One region of the Paenibacillus kandeliae genome, then DNA from elsewhere that is predicted to be linked to it. Evidence: riboswitches for the same ligand, from Rfam matches in the RefSeq annotation. Region 1 holds a riboswitch; each other region holds the start of a gene.
What was found. A riboswitch is a leader RNA that binds a small molecule or an ion and turns the genes downstream of it on or off. The one in region 1 is predicted to bind thiamine pyrophosphate.
Positions count from the first base shown of each region.

Region 2: it holds a riboswitch for thiamine pyrophosphate, as region 1 does, so the genes downstream of both, ABXR35_RS15035 (ABC transporter substrate-binding protein) here and thiM (hydroxyethylthiazole kinase) in region 1, are expected to answer to the same signal.
Region 3: it holds a riboswitch for thiamine pyrophosphate, as region 1 does, so the genes downstream of both, ABXR35_RS09135 (thiamine phosphate synthase) here and thiM (hydroxyethylthiazole kinase) in region 1, are expected to answer to the same signal.
Region 4: it holds a riboswitch for thiamine pyrophosphate, as region 1 does, so the genes downstream of both, tenA (thiaminase II) here and thiM (hydroxyethylthiazole kinase) in region 1, are expected to answer to the same signal.

Region 1 is NZ_JBFDUZ010000003.1:446,164-449,306, forward strand. It holds gene thiD (bifunctional hydroxymethylpyrimidine kinase/phosphomethylpyrimidine kinase) at 69-878, opposite strand; gene thiM (hydroxyethylthiazole kinase) at 880-1,710, opposite strand; TPP riboswitch at 1,848-1,949, opposite strand; gene ABXR35_RS18315 (alpha/beta hydrolase) at 2,060-2,890, opposite strand.
Region 2 is NZ_JBFDUZ010000002.1:288,078-291,220, reverse strand. It holds gene ABXR35_RS15050 (hypothetical protein) at 1-110, opposite strand, end outside; gene ABXR35_RS15045 (Spo0E family sporulation regulatory protein-aspartic acid phosphatase) at 88-282, opposite strand; gene ABXR35_RS15040 (pyridoxamine 5'-phosphate oxidase family protein) at 691-1,107, opposite strand; TPP riboswitch at 1,510-1,618, shown strand; gene ABXR35_RS15035 (ABC transporter substrate-binding protein) at 1,713-2,768, shown strand; gene ABXR35_RS15030 (thiamine-binding protein) at 2,785-3,078, shown strand; gene ABXR35_RS15025 (ABC transporter permease) at 3,075-3,143, shown strand, end outside.
Region 3 is NZ_JBFDUZ010000001.1:2,147,135-2,150,277, reverse strand. It holds gene ABXR35_RS09140 (hypothetical protein) at 1-678, shown strand, start outside; TPP riboswitch at 900-1,007, shown strand; gene ABXR35_RS09135 (thiamine phosphate synthase) at 1,429-2,163, shown strand; gene thiO (glycine oxidase ThiO) at 2,153-3,143, shown strand, end outside.
Region 4 is NZ_JBFDUZ010000005.1:107,251-110,393, forward strand. It holds gene ABXR35_RS20555 (ABC transporter ATP-binding protein) at 1-514, opposite strand, end outside; gene ABXR35_RS20560 (ECF transporter S component) at 498-1,094, opposite strand; gene tenA (thiaminase II) at 1,091-1,777, opposite strand; TPP riboswitch at 1,908-2,010, opposite strand; gene ABXR35_RS20570 (S-layer homology domain-containing protein) at 2,136-3,143, opposite strand, start outside.

The DNA of each region.
Region 1 (3,143 bases):
ATGTGCATGTGGTTCGCCTGTTGGCGACGCGAGATGATCGTTCGCTTCATGAGAAGATGGTTGCTGACTCATCGCAAAGCACCCCTTTTTCGATAAGCAAAATGATTGGTTGGTCCGTGTACCGAGCCGATGCCAAGCCCGTCTTCAATCGCTGCGTGTACGAAGGCTTTGGCGGTTTGTACGGCTTCCAGTAATCCGCTGCCTTTGGCAAGTTCGGCAGTCATAGCTGCTGAATAGGTGCAGCCGGTTCCGTGGGTGTGCGGAGTGTTCACACGCGGACGCTCTACATAATGGAAGTGTGTGCCGTCGAATAGTACATCCACTGCCTGCGTAGTGGATGTATCATGCCCGCCCTTGATCACCGCGGCGCGAGCACCCATCTGTACAAGCTGCCGTGCCGCCTGTTCACGCTCGCTCAGTGTACGTATCGTATTGCCGGTCAATAGCTCCGCCTCGGGTACATTGGGCGTAATAACTGCTGCCAATGGCAACAGCTCCTGAATCAGCGCTTGGATCGCCTGTTGTTGCAGCAGCACCGAGCCGCCTTTTGCCACCATGACTGGGTCAATGATCAGCTTGCTCCATTGATACTGTCGTACCGCTGTTGCCACTTCGCGAATAATCTCGGCGCTGAACAGCATGCCGGTCTTTACCGCATCCGGTTGTAGATCATCCCCGATGGAATGCAGCTGAGTAATCACGCCCTCACGCTCGACGGGATATACGCCCTGCACACCGGCAGTATTTTGCGCGGTCACCGCAGTCAGCACGGACATGCCATACACGCCTAGCTCTTGAAAGGTTTTCAAATCTGCCTGAATCCCTGCCCCGCCGCCGCTATCCGAGCCAGCAATCGTTAATGCCTGATATATACGCATCCTATGCTCCCCTTTCTGTTCCATCTATGGAATGTAGCTGAGACATACGCGCCCGCTGCTGTACTTGCTCTGGCGTAACCGTATTTAATGCGTTCAACAGTTCCATCTGAAAACTGCCTGTTCCGCGCTGTCCAGCATTCTCCGCCGCCAGCTCCGCAGCTACGCCGTAAACAGTCAACGCTTCAACCGATGCTTGCAGCCATTGCATCCGACTGCCATCCGTCACCGCAGCAAAAGCAGCCACCACCGAGCTAAGCAGGCAGCCTGCGCCCGTCACTTGTGTCAGTAGCGGATGACCGTTGGCAATGCTGTATACCTGTTCCCCGTCCGTCACTAGATCCTCTGCACCTGTAATCACTACGATGCAGTTCAACTGACGCGCCGCACGGGTCGCAAGCTGTACTCGATCCCCATCTCCACCGCCTGCATCCACACCTTTGATCTGCCATGCTTCTCCGACAACGTTTGCCACCTCCGCCACATTGCCGCGGAGTATATCAACGCGTACCTCTTCGGTGATCTGCTGTGCAGAAGCAGTACGATATGGCGTTGCTCCCGCACCTACTGGGTCGAATACGACGGGTACACCCGCATGATTCGCCGCTTTGCCCGCCAGTAGAATCGACTGTACCACATAGGGATCAAGCGTCCCGATATTCAGCATGACTGCCCCCGCCATCGCTGCCACATCCTCCACTTCCTCATGTGCAAATGCCATAAATGGCGAAGCGCCTAGTGCCAGCAATCCATTCGCAGTAAAGTTCGTAACGACAACATTGGTAATATTGTGAACAAGCGGCTGACGCTCCCGTACCGTTCGCAAAAAAGACATGATCGTTCCTCCTTCAAATGTTTTACAATGAAAATAAACGCAAAAAAACCCACCGTGTTCTCCGAGGAGACAGGTGGGTCGTATCCTTTCACCAGAAACCGCCATCTCTTGATGCCAATGGCTGCCTATTGCATGAACGAATCGATGTTCCACTTCCCTCCGCTGGTATCATCCAGATCAGGTTCCAAGGGTCCAGAATCATCTTCCGTCTCAGCCGTTAGGCTCCCCTAGTGAAATGTATAGGATATGCAGTTTTACTTAGTTCGTGTGACAGTTGTTGCACGTTTACCATATCATGCTCATGCGCATTTGGCAAAGTGAGCGTGCCTATCACTAGCAGCTGAGATGCTCAGATCATCCAGTGCTGCCACTGCGTCTGTGCGGCTTCGCGCTCGGCAAGCCATTGACGCGTATGATCCAGCAGCTCGCGCCGATGTGGACCAGAAGAATACGTATGATCCGCTTGGAAAATAATCTGCTTATCGCAGCGACCCTCCGTGCGCGTCCAAAACTCCTTTTGGTATAGGAACGAATAATCAACCGGAATCACATCATCGCCCGTACCATGTACGACTAGCACATCGCCTGTAAAGCGGCGCGCTTCCTGAAATGGTTGAAAATTGCCTAGCGATTCAAAATAAACCGGTGTAAATGTATAGCTCTGATGATCTGCTTCCCCTTCGATCACCGCCTGCTCATACGTTTCGCGACCGACAATTTTGACAATATCGTTAAATGGATGACCAACCGCCGACCAGAGCACCAGATGATTGACGCGGCGATCACGAACCGCAGTCAGCAGCGCTACCGCGCCACCCAGACTATGACCCAGCAGCGTTACACGCGTAGGATCAATATCATTGCAGTTGACGACATAATCCAATACGGTACGCGTCTGCTCCACCATGGACTCAATACCCTGCTGCCCATATTGACCGCCGCTCTCGCCGCAACCGGCATAGTCGAAACGAACAACCATGTATCCGTCTGATGCCAGCTCACGCGCACTGTTTACAAACAGCCGATCTGTACCGATGCGACTGCCGATAAACCCATGACAGATCACAACTAGCGGTGTTCGCCCTTTCCCCTTGCCTTCCGCTTTGTGCTCCTGCGCAGGGTAATGGATGCTAGCTGCCAGATCTACATCATGATGACGAATCGTAATATTCCGTTCCATGGTAATTCCTCCTTGTCTGTATGGTTGCTATAGGGGCTGGGCTTGCTCAGCGTCCCGTATCTTTTCGTCTGTATTACCTCTATCACCCTATACCCTATACTCTGCTGTCTTCCTGAAAGCGCAAGAATACGAGTTTTTATTTAAAATTAAATAATTCCGATAAGTTTAGTGAGTTTTATTCTTAGTTCCTATAATATCATTCTGCCGAGTGAATTGTCAATCTAGCGAAAGTGTGGCAAAATAGTGATTTCCG
Region 2 (3,143 bases), on a different contig from region 1:
CGCACAACAAAAAACGCCCTATCGGCAAAAAGCTGCCAATCGGCGTTTGATTTCAAGATCCTGCCACCAGAGATAGCGGCGGTAGAATCAGCAATTTTTATTCCATTCATGAGCCGTCTCCTTCCCTTTACGCTGCTTGCATTGCAAATAAGAATCCAGAATGCGATCCAGCTGCTCGGACTGGTCGATGACCCGGTGATCTCGGATACCGTGCTCGGCTGCCATCTGGTTTAGAATGCGGCGCTCCTGCTCAATTTGCTGCTCAATCTTTTCCAGGTCCAAGGAAAACACCTCCCGTAAAATATCCCTTCCAACCTGCACAGTCTATCTAGTTACGGGCATAGTTTCCTTCGTTATCTCCCGCTATAGTATGGTTTGATTTGCGAACGAATGCTGCTTCCTCTATAGGTGTTCTATATATCTTAGTCGTTTATATTAAATTGTTAGTATTATATTGGTTATACCTTAATTTCGTGTTATGTTTCAAGTTCCTACAGTACCTATTTTATCCTTATTTTGGAAACAAAAAATGACAAAAAATCCGGTTTGGAATTTTGTATTTCACGATAGAAATTTACAAAATTCGTCACCGGATTTTACGAATGCCCATTACGACGGGGATTCACCTGTGTAACAAAATACGACAGACGTACCTATCTCATGTCGTAGACTCAGGCGCAACCGGCAGGATTAGCCCTGCCAGGTTTGTTTGTTGCCGTCCTGATCGGTATATTCGATGGTTTGTGGTTTAATATCCAGCACTACATAATCTGGATCATCTGGTCCTGAGAACCATTGCGTAAAGTTGTCCTTCCAGACCCGTTGCTTCAGCTCTGCATTGTCGGATACGGTAGCTGTAGCTTGCACTTCAACTACTTCATTGTTGCCGCCTTTTTCGTAACCGAGCAACAGGTAGCAATTCGGGTTTTGCTCTAGTTCTTCGACTTTATGGGTTTTGCGGTCCGTTGCCAGATGGATATTCAGTCCTTCATTGTAAAGCGCCATATAACGAACTTTAGGCTTGTTGTCCTCTACCGTACCAAATGCACAAAACGGATTGTTGGACAGGGCTTTGACGATTGCTTGTTCTTCGGTGGATGTACTCATAATCAAGCTCCTTTCGCGTATCGGGACATAGTTATTTGGCTCTTGCAGATACTGCTCCTATCACGGACATTTATCCTGATCGCTCAGGTTCATTCGTCCTATGACAACGGATATATACAAATGTTATCCGTTTATGGTTAAAAAAATACTTCCTTTCATACATACCCGGTGTAGCTGGCAGTGAACCTGTTACACCTTGTTTTTGAAAATGGACTTGTCGAATGCCACCGTCTCTGGAAAGGTCATCTCCATCTCTATCTCACAGGAATACTTGTTCAGCAGCGGAAGGATACATGCCGCCAGTTACCCATGCGCGTGCTTAGTATATTCGTTACTGTGCTCGCGGCTGACCTGCTGGACAGTTATCCGCGGCTCGTCTATAATTACAGCTAGAAAAAGCGCATAAATATCTAGGGGAGCTGGGGAGCCGGCTGAGAGTGTATGTCCATCATACAGACCCTTATACCTGATCTGGATAATGCCAGCGTAGGAAGTGAAGCATGCCATGTATGTCTACTCCATATATGCACCTATGTCGTCCCAGTCCGGGGCGCTTTTTTTATATTTTAAGCAGGATTTATAGAGGGGAGTCTTACCGAAACATGATGACATTACGCAAAAAAGCAGGTCTGTTGATCCTACTGACTCTACTGCTGATCATGACTGCCTGCGGACAACGCAGCAGCGATAGTCAGAATAGCAGTGGCAGCACAGACAACGGAACAGCGCTAAAAGATGTACAGGTTGTACTGGATTGGACGCCAAATACGAACCATACCGGTCTGTATGTCGCTCAGGAGATGGGCTATTACAAGGATGCTGGTTTGAATGTGAAGATTATCCAGCCTGGTCAAGGCGGTGCGGATACAATGGTTGCCTCTGGTCAGGTGCCGTTTGGCATTAGCTATCAGGAGAGCGTGACACAGGCGCGTGTGCAGGATGTGCCGCTCGTATCCATCGCAGCTGTCATTCAGCATAATACGTCTGGCTTTGCTGCTCCGGTGGATCGCGGCATCAAGTCGCCTAAGGATATGGAAGGCAAATCCTATGGCGCATGGGGTTCTCCGGTTGAGGAAGCAGTGATGAAATCGATCATGGACACTGACGGTGGTGATGTCAGCAAGGTGAAAAGTGTCAATATCGGTGATGCCGATTATTTTACAGCTGTAAAAAAAGGAATTGATTTTGCATGGATCTTCTACGGCTGGACAGGGATCGAAGCCGAGCTGCGCGGCGAGCCACTGGATATGCTGTATGTGAAGGACTACTCGCCCAATCTCGACTACTACACCCCAGTGATCGTAACGAACGAAAATGAAATCAAAAACGATCCTGAATTGGTCAAAGCGTTCCTATCCGCTACAGCCAAAGGCTATGAGTACGCCATTGCTAATCCTGACAAGGCTGCCGATATTCTGATCAAGGCGGTTCCCGATCTTGATCCAGAGCTAGTCAAAGCAAGCCAGAAATGGCTGTCGCCACGCTATCAGGATGACGCTTCCCAATGGGGTCTGCAAAAAGAATCCGTCTGGACCGGCTATGCCGACTGGATGTACAAACAGAAGCTGCTCGACCAGCCGCTGGATGCCAGCAAAGCATTTACCAATGACTTCTTACCGTCTGCTTCGGCAACGACCGAGCAAAGCACTACATCCAAATAATAAGGAGGAAGATTCCATGTCCAAAACATTGCTCAGTATTCAGGTTATTCCCAAAACACAACCCGGCGAAGATTCCTACGACTATGTGGATGCCGCGATTGAAGTGATTCAGTCCTCCGGTGTGCAATATGAAGTACATCCACTCGAAACGACGATGGAAGGCGAATTGGAGGAGTTGCTGGACATCGTGCGCCGGATGCACGAAGCACTCGTCGAGAAGGGCAGCCCCAGCATCATTTCCCAGATCAAAATTGCCCATAATCCAACCGGCATCAGCATGGACGGTCTGACGGAGAAATACCGCGCATGACGGTACGTGAATGGTGGAAAGGCATATGGCCGCCCTTAGGGGCGGTCGTTTTGTTACTGTTGCTC
Region 3 (3,143 bases), on a different contig from region 1:
CAATCGGGCATTTTAAATGCAAGCAATGTAACGGATAATATGGTTCCACTTGTACGTGATCGTCTTCATTTGTTAGCAGGAACCAAGTACGGACATCATGATGCCAATCGCAATCCGGTATTTTGGAAAAATCTATTTCAGGCGGCAAGTCAGCATTATGATCTGGTGCTGATGGATGCTGGTTGTGGTGCAGATAAGCTTCCCTTGCTGCAACTGGCGGATCTAGTTGTAGTGAATTTGGGACAGAATCGGGAATCTCTGCATAACTTCTTTGCCAATCCGTTGTACGCGGACTGGGAATGGCGCTCATCGTGGATGCCAGTCATTGGTGCCTATCAGCCGAAAGGCAAGCTGACGGAGACCGAAATCAGCCGTCGCTTTGGATTGCAGCGTCAGTTGTATACACTAAATCATTGCCAGCCGCTACAGGATGCTTGGAATGTGCAGCGTTTGTTATCCTTTATGCGTAATCGTTTGGTTCTGGATTGGCCGGAGCAACAGCTAGGTCAATTTTTCAGACAATCCTTTTTGCTGACCTCTGGTATGTTGGAACAATTGGAACAGCAGGAAAATGCAGCTTTGCCGCAGCAAGCAGTACTGGCAGGCGAGCGTTCCACGATTCATCGAATTCGTCATCTAGCATTGAAGATGCCCTCTCTTGTATATTCTCCCGTCTGATGGAATGATAGCCGATATTGTGTGATCCGCACGCCAAGTGTACGCCGATAAAGCATAAGTACAGAATATAAAATGCACCGATGGTGCATTTACATAAATAAGCAACTATATGACATGAACTAAGCCGCAAGCCGATTGATAAAGGTAGATGTTATATTTATATTTGCTTTATTGAAATAGGTTTGCTAAGATGAAAATGTTTGAAACGACAATTGCATATCCATATGCACTAGGGGAGCCTATAGAGGCTGAGATGACAGCGAACTGCTGACGAACCCTTTGGACCTGATCTGGATCATACCAGCGTAGGGAAGTGGAAGAGCATACACGATATGAGAAAAATAAATAAGTATTCCGTGCTTTATATAGCATCAAGTATGGTAGGAATAGAGTGCATTATCATCTATTATATGGTGCGTTGTTATCATGTATTAGATCATGGATGTACCAGATCATGAGTGTATCAAATGATGATCACGATGATTCCATTCAATCATACAAATGATGTGTAGAGAAGCTGCTACATGGAATGACTTTTTCTATTTCACCTCATTCATCTGGTATTGCTCTGGGCAGCAGACAGATCACTGAATGTGTAGGTGTATCTCTATGTAGACCCTGTTTATTATATAATGATAAAATAAACAGCCACTTTCCAATAGGAAAGTGGCTTTTTTGCGTAACATTTGTCTTACTCAGCGCCTACGATCCATTACTCATACAAACGAATGATACAAAGAAGGTGACACAATGCAGCTGCATGTAGTTACACCCGGAACATTATCGCAGCAAGATATCATCCATATCAGCTCGCTTATTCATCCTCATGTTACAGCTATCCATATTCGTGAAAAAAGCTGGACACAGCAGCACATTCGGCAGACCGTGCAGCAGATGTTGCTACGAGGAATACCTGCGTCTAAGATCATGGTGAACAATCATCCAGAGTTGGTTGTGGAATTGGGTATCAAAGGTGTACATATGCCAGAGTTTGCACCCATGCCGACCTATAATAATTCCAGTGATCGTAGTGATCGCGTCCTGAGCGTTGGTGCGTTATCAGCGGGTCCTAATGAACCATCGTCAATGATCATCGGTCGTTCTGTCCACAGTGCTCAACGTGCAGTAGAAGCTGAGCAGGAAGGCTGTCATTACGCCATATTCGGTCATATTTACGCTACTAACTCCAAATTGGGGATGGAGCCGCGCGGTATAGAGGAACTGGCACAGGTCTGCTCAGCATTGCATATTCCGGTTATTGCCATTGGCGGCATTCAGCCACAGCATATTGCCGAGCTACGTAGCGCCGGAGTGGCTGGTATAGCAGTGATGTCCTCTATATTTACTGCTCACTCTCCGTTGGAGAGCGTTCAGCAATATGTAGCTGCTATTCAACATATAGGGACTGTACAAGCCGAACTTATACAGCCACCTGTTTCATTCGATACCCATACCAGCGGAGGGAGTGACATCCATGCGAAATAAAGGGAAGTACGATGTGATCGTTGTTGGTGCAGGTGCCATTGGTGCAGCCATTGCACTGGAATGCCAAAGTCGTGGAGCAAGCGTCGCCATAGTAGAAAAGCAACATCCAGCAGCAGGAGCTTCTGGTGCGGCGGGAGGAATGCTGGCAGCATCATCTGAGCATTTTGCCCATCCTGATTTACAGCGGCTTGCATTAAGCAGTCGTTCACTCTATCCAGCATTGGCACAGCGGTTGCATGATTGCACCGGAATCGATATTGGGCTTCGCAGTGAAGGATTTCTTTTACCAATTGAACATGCAGCCACTACTTCATCCAATTCTGAGCATATAAGTAGCGCCTATTCAGAGAGTGATGTATACAGTGAAACCAGTCAGCAGCAAGAATTGGAATGGTGGGATTCTCAACGTTTGGCTGTAGTCGAGCCGTATATACGGGCAGATCGAGGCATGATGTATAACCGTCATGAGATGCAGCTTATTCCGCGACTACTGACAGAAGCGCTGGTCGGAGCCGCCATTTCTACAGGAGTAGCAATGTATCGGGATCATGATGTGATTCGGTTGCTGCGTGAACCGGGACACCAAGGTATGGTGCGTGGTGTAGTGACCGATGACGCTGTATTATATGGCGAGCATGTAGTATTGGCTTCTGGTCTAGGTACAGCGCGACTATTAACGGCGGAACACTGGCGTTTACCTTTTATCCCAGTTAAAGGGGAACTGATTGAACTGCGTACACCTACACCTTGGCTGCACCATACGGTTTATGGTGAGCAGGTGTACTTGATTCCAAAGCATGGTCATCGCATTTGGGTTGGAGCTACCAGCAAACCGGGGCAGCGAGATACAACCTTTACAGCGGGAGCAGTGATGGAGTTGTTGATGAAAGGTCAGCGTTATATCCCACGACTTGCCGAGGGTGAATTATTACGCTGCTGGGCGGGTGTACGACCCGGAACACCGGACGAATTGCCATATC
Region 4 (3,143 bases), on a different contig from region 1:
CAGGATCAAGCTGCGCGGTTGGCTCGTCGAAGAACAGCACCTCCGGCTCCAGCGCCAGCAGACAGGCAAGTGCCAAGCGTTGCTTCATACCGCCAGACAGCGTCTCGATATAGGTATGACGATCCACACGCAGACCAACACGCTGCATCACCTCGTCGATGATATGATCCATCTCGGCACGCGGCACAGAGCGATTTTCCAGACTAAACGCAATTTCCTCATCCACCCTCAGCATACAAAATTGCGAATCCGGGTCCTGAAACATTACGCCGCAGGCAGGCTGACGAAATACATCTCCCGACAACTCCGCCTCCTGATGCTCTGGAATTATACCTGCCAACACCCACAACAGCGTAGACTTACCGCCGCCGCTAGGTCCGAGAATCAATACCTTTTCCCCCTGCATAATATTCACATTCAGCTGATGCAGCACCGGCTGCTCCCGATTGTAAAAGCGTACCGACATGTCCCGGCAACCGACATACAGTTCTTGATCGTCAGGATGCGATGCCATGAGCATTTCCTTTTCTGCGGCGCGATTTCATCATTTCGTACGAGTCCAGCACGCCAGTACGACCGAGTGCCTCGACTACCATCTTGGCAAGCAGACCACCGAGAATGATGCCGCTAATCACCTGAATGCCCAGCGTCAGTAGGAACATGGTGGTTGTGTAATAGCCGAATCCGTTGGCGATCACGCTGTACACCATACTGCCAACCGCTGCCAGCGCACCTGACAGCATCATCGTCCACACATTGAATGTGCGATATCCAAAGATGGCAAAGGCGATCTCTGCACCCAGCCCCTGAAATACGCCGATCAACAGCGCCGACAATCCAAAATGACTACCAGTCAGCATCTCCACCGCCGCTGCCGCCACCTCGGCGATTAGCGCTGCACCCGGCTTGCGAATGATATACGCCACAATCGGGCTGGCGATCACCCAGATGCCGAACATAAAGCCTGCGCCAACCGGACCGACTACTGCCGAGATCGGAATCCATAGCGTCGACCAGCCGAGATAGATCACGCCGCAGGCAACGGATAAAATGACGGTCAGCACAACCTCTTTCATTTTCCAATTCCAGCTCATACGGTTGCCACCTCCAACGATACTGGCCAATCCTGCAAGGTATATGCCATATCCCAGAACATATATTCAAACTGACAGCTCAGTATAAAATGCTGCTTCATCCGCTCACGATGCGCTGGTGTAGTCTGCTCTGCCAGCTCATCCAGCCGCTGACAAAAGCGTGCTGTAATGCTGTCCGTCCGATTGCCATAGAAGTCGATCCATTCGTAAAAGGGATGACTCTGATCCGGCTTCACTTCTTCCCACAGCCGTGCACCAATTTCCCAGTACGTCCATGGACAAGGCAGCAGCACCGCCAAAATATCGCCCAGATCGCCCTCCTGCGCAGCGGTCAGCATATGGCGGATATAATGATGCGCGGCTGGAGCGAGCGGATACCCTTGCAAATCTTCATATGCTACACCTGCCACCTTGCAAAAGTTGTTATGCGGGTGAATCTCGCTGTGCAGCACAAACGAAATCTGCTCGTTAAATACCGCCATATCCTCGCGCCGCTCACACTTAGCAATCGCTGTTCCATAGATGCGCATAAACGCATTCAAATATTCAAAATCCTGCTTCACATAATGCGCCAGCTGCTCCGGCTGCAATGTACCCTCTGCAATGCCCCGCACAAACGGATGATCAAAAATCGCCTCAAAAATCGGATCTGCCGCCTGACGAAGCTCCTGTGAAAAACTCATGATTCATCTCTCCCCTGCCTGAAGTGTGTGAAAGCACCTCCTGACCGGAAAATGGATCGCTATCGACCAATATACGCAAAAAAGCCGCCCCAAATGGAGCGGCAGTATAAACGGCATCAACACATTGATCCCTGCACGGTCTCCACTTTCCTACGCTAGTACGAACTAGATCAGGTTCCAAGGGTCCGGGACAATCCCGTCTCAGCCAGTATATGGCTCCCCTAGTGGTCTTTCGATTATGAGCCCTGCATCAGTGCCTATCGAAGCATCTGATGCAGAACTGTTTAATTGCCTTTTACTCTACACAGCGAGATTCTGTCTGTCAAGCCAATATCCTAGCGATCCGATGTCCATACGCTTATCTTACAAATTGATACGTGTCCTTCGGATACTTATTCCACTCATAAGACACATTGAACTGATTCGATCCATAGCCGATGCCATCTTTACGCAAAATCGTGCCGCCGTTTGGCAGTATTTGATTTTGCGAAGTAGGATCGCCGATCACATCCAGCACGGTGTTCCCACGCTTGAGCACGACACCAGTCAGATTGTAATCGGCTGGCGAATAGATCATTACCTCGTCATTGTAATACGAAGCTGCTGTAATATCGAAAAAGTCATAAAATGTGGAGTTGATTACGATGTAGTTCATCCCTTGCGATGTGCCATCGTACACTAACGGAAGGGTAACGCTGCTGATCGTATTCGTTTGTTTCATCCATTTGTAGAATGTAAGACTGTAATCTTTATTTTTACTTGCAGCGGAGACTGTATTCATCAGCAGCACAATTCGTCCATTGGAGCCCTCTACATATTGCGAGAAGTACATATCCTTGGTTGTGATCGGGTCCTGCTTCACCACGAATACGACAGCGCGTCCATCCGCCCCAATCACCCACTGCATCACAGGTAGCGAAGTGAGCTGTAGCATCGAACCATTCAGCGCTGTAGGACCTGTAAACGTAGAATCTGCTGTACCCATGTACGTTGTGAAGGAGGTCTGTCCTGGGAATAAATCGGACAGATCATAGTCCATCGCATTCATACCATATTTCAGATTCACTGTAATGACTGACGTATTCACCAGCAGTGCATTACGCACATTGAGGGTATATTGAACCGTTCCACCATTCCCATCATCCGCTGTAAGGGTAACAGTTGTCACGCCGCTAATCGTGCCTGCTTTGAGCGTGAGGGTATTGCCGTTGACCGACGCATTTGCCACATCCGTATTGCTGGAAGTCAACGTATAGGTCAGTGCGTCTCCATCCTCATCATTGAACAGTTGACTCAGATCGTAATCACGGTCGTTTGTTACACCTGGCGTTAGTATCTGCTCCGAGATGGAAGCAGCAACGGTCGG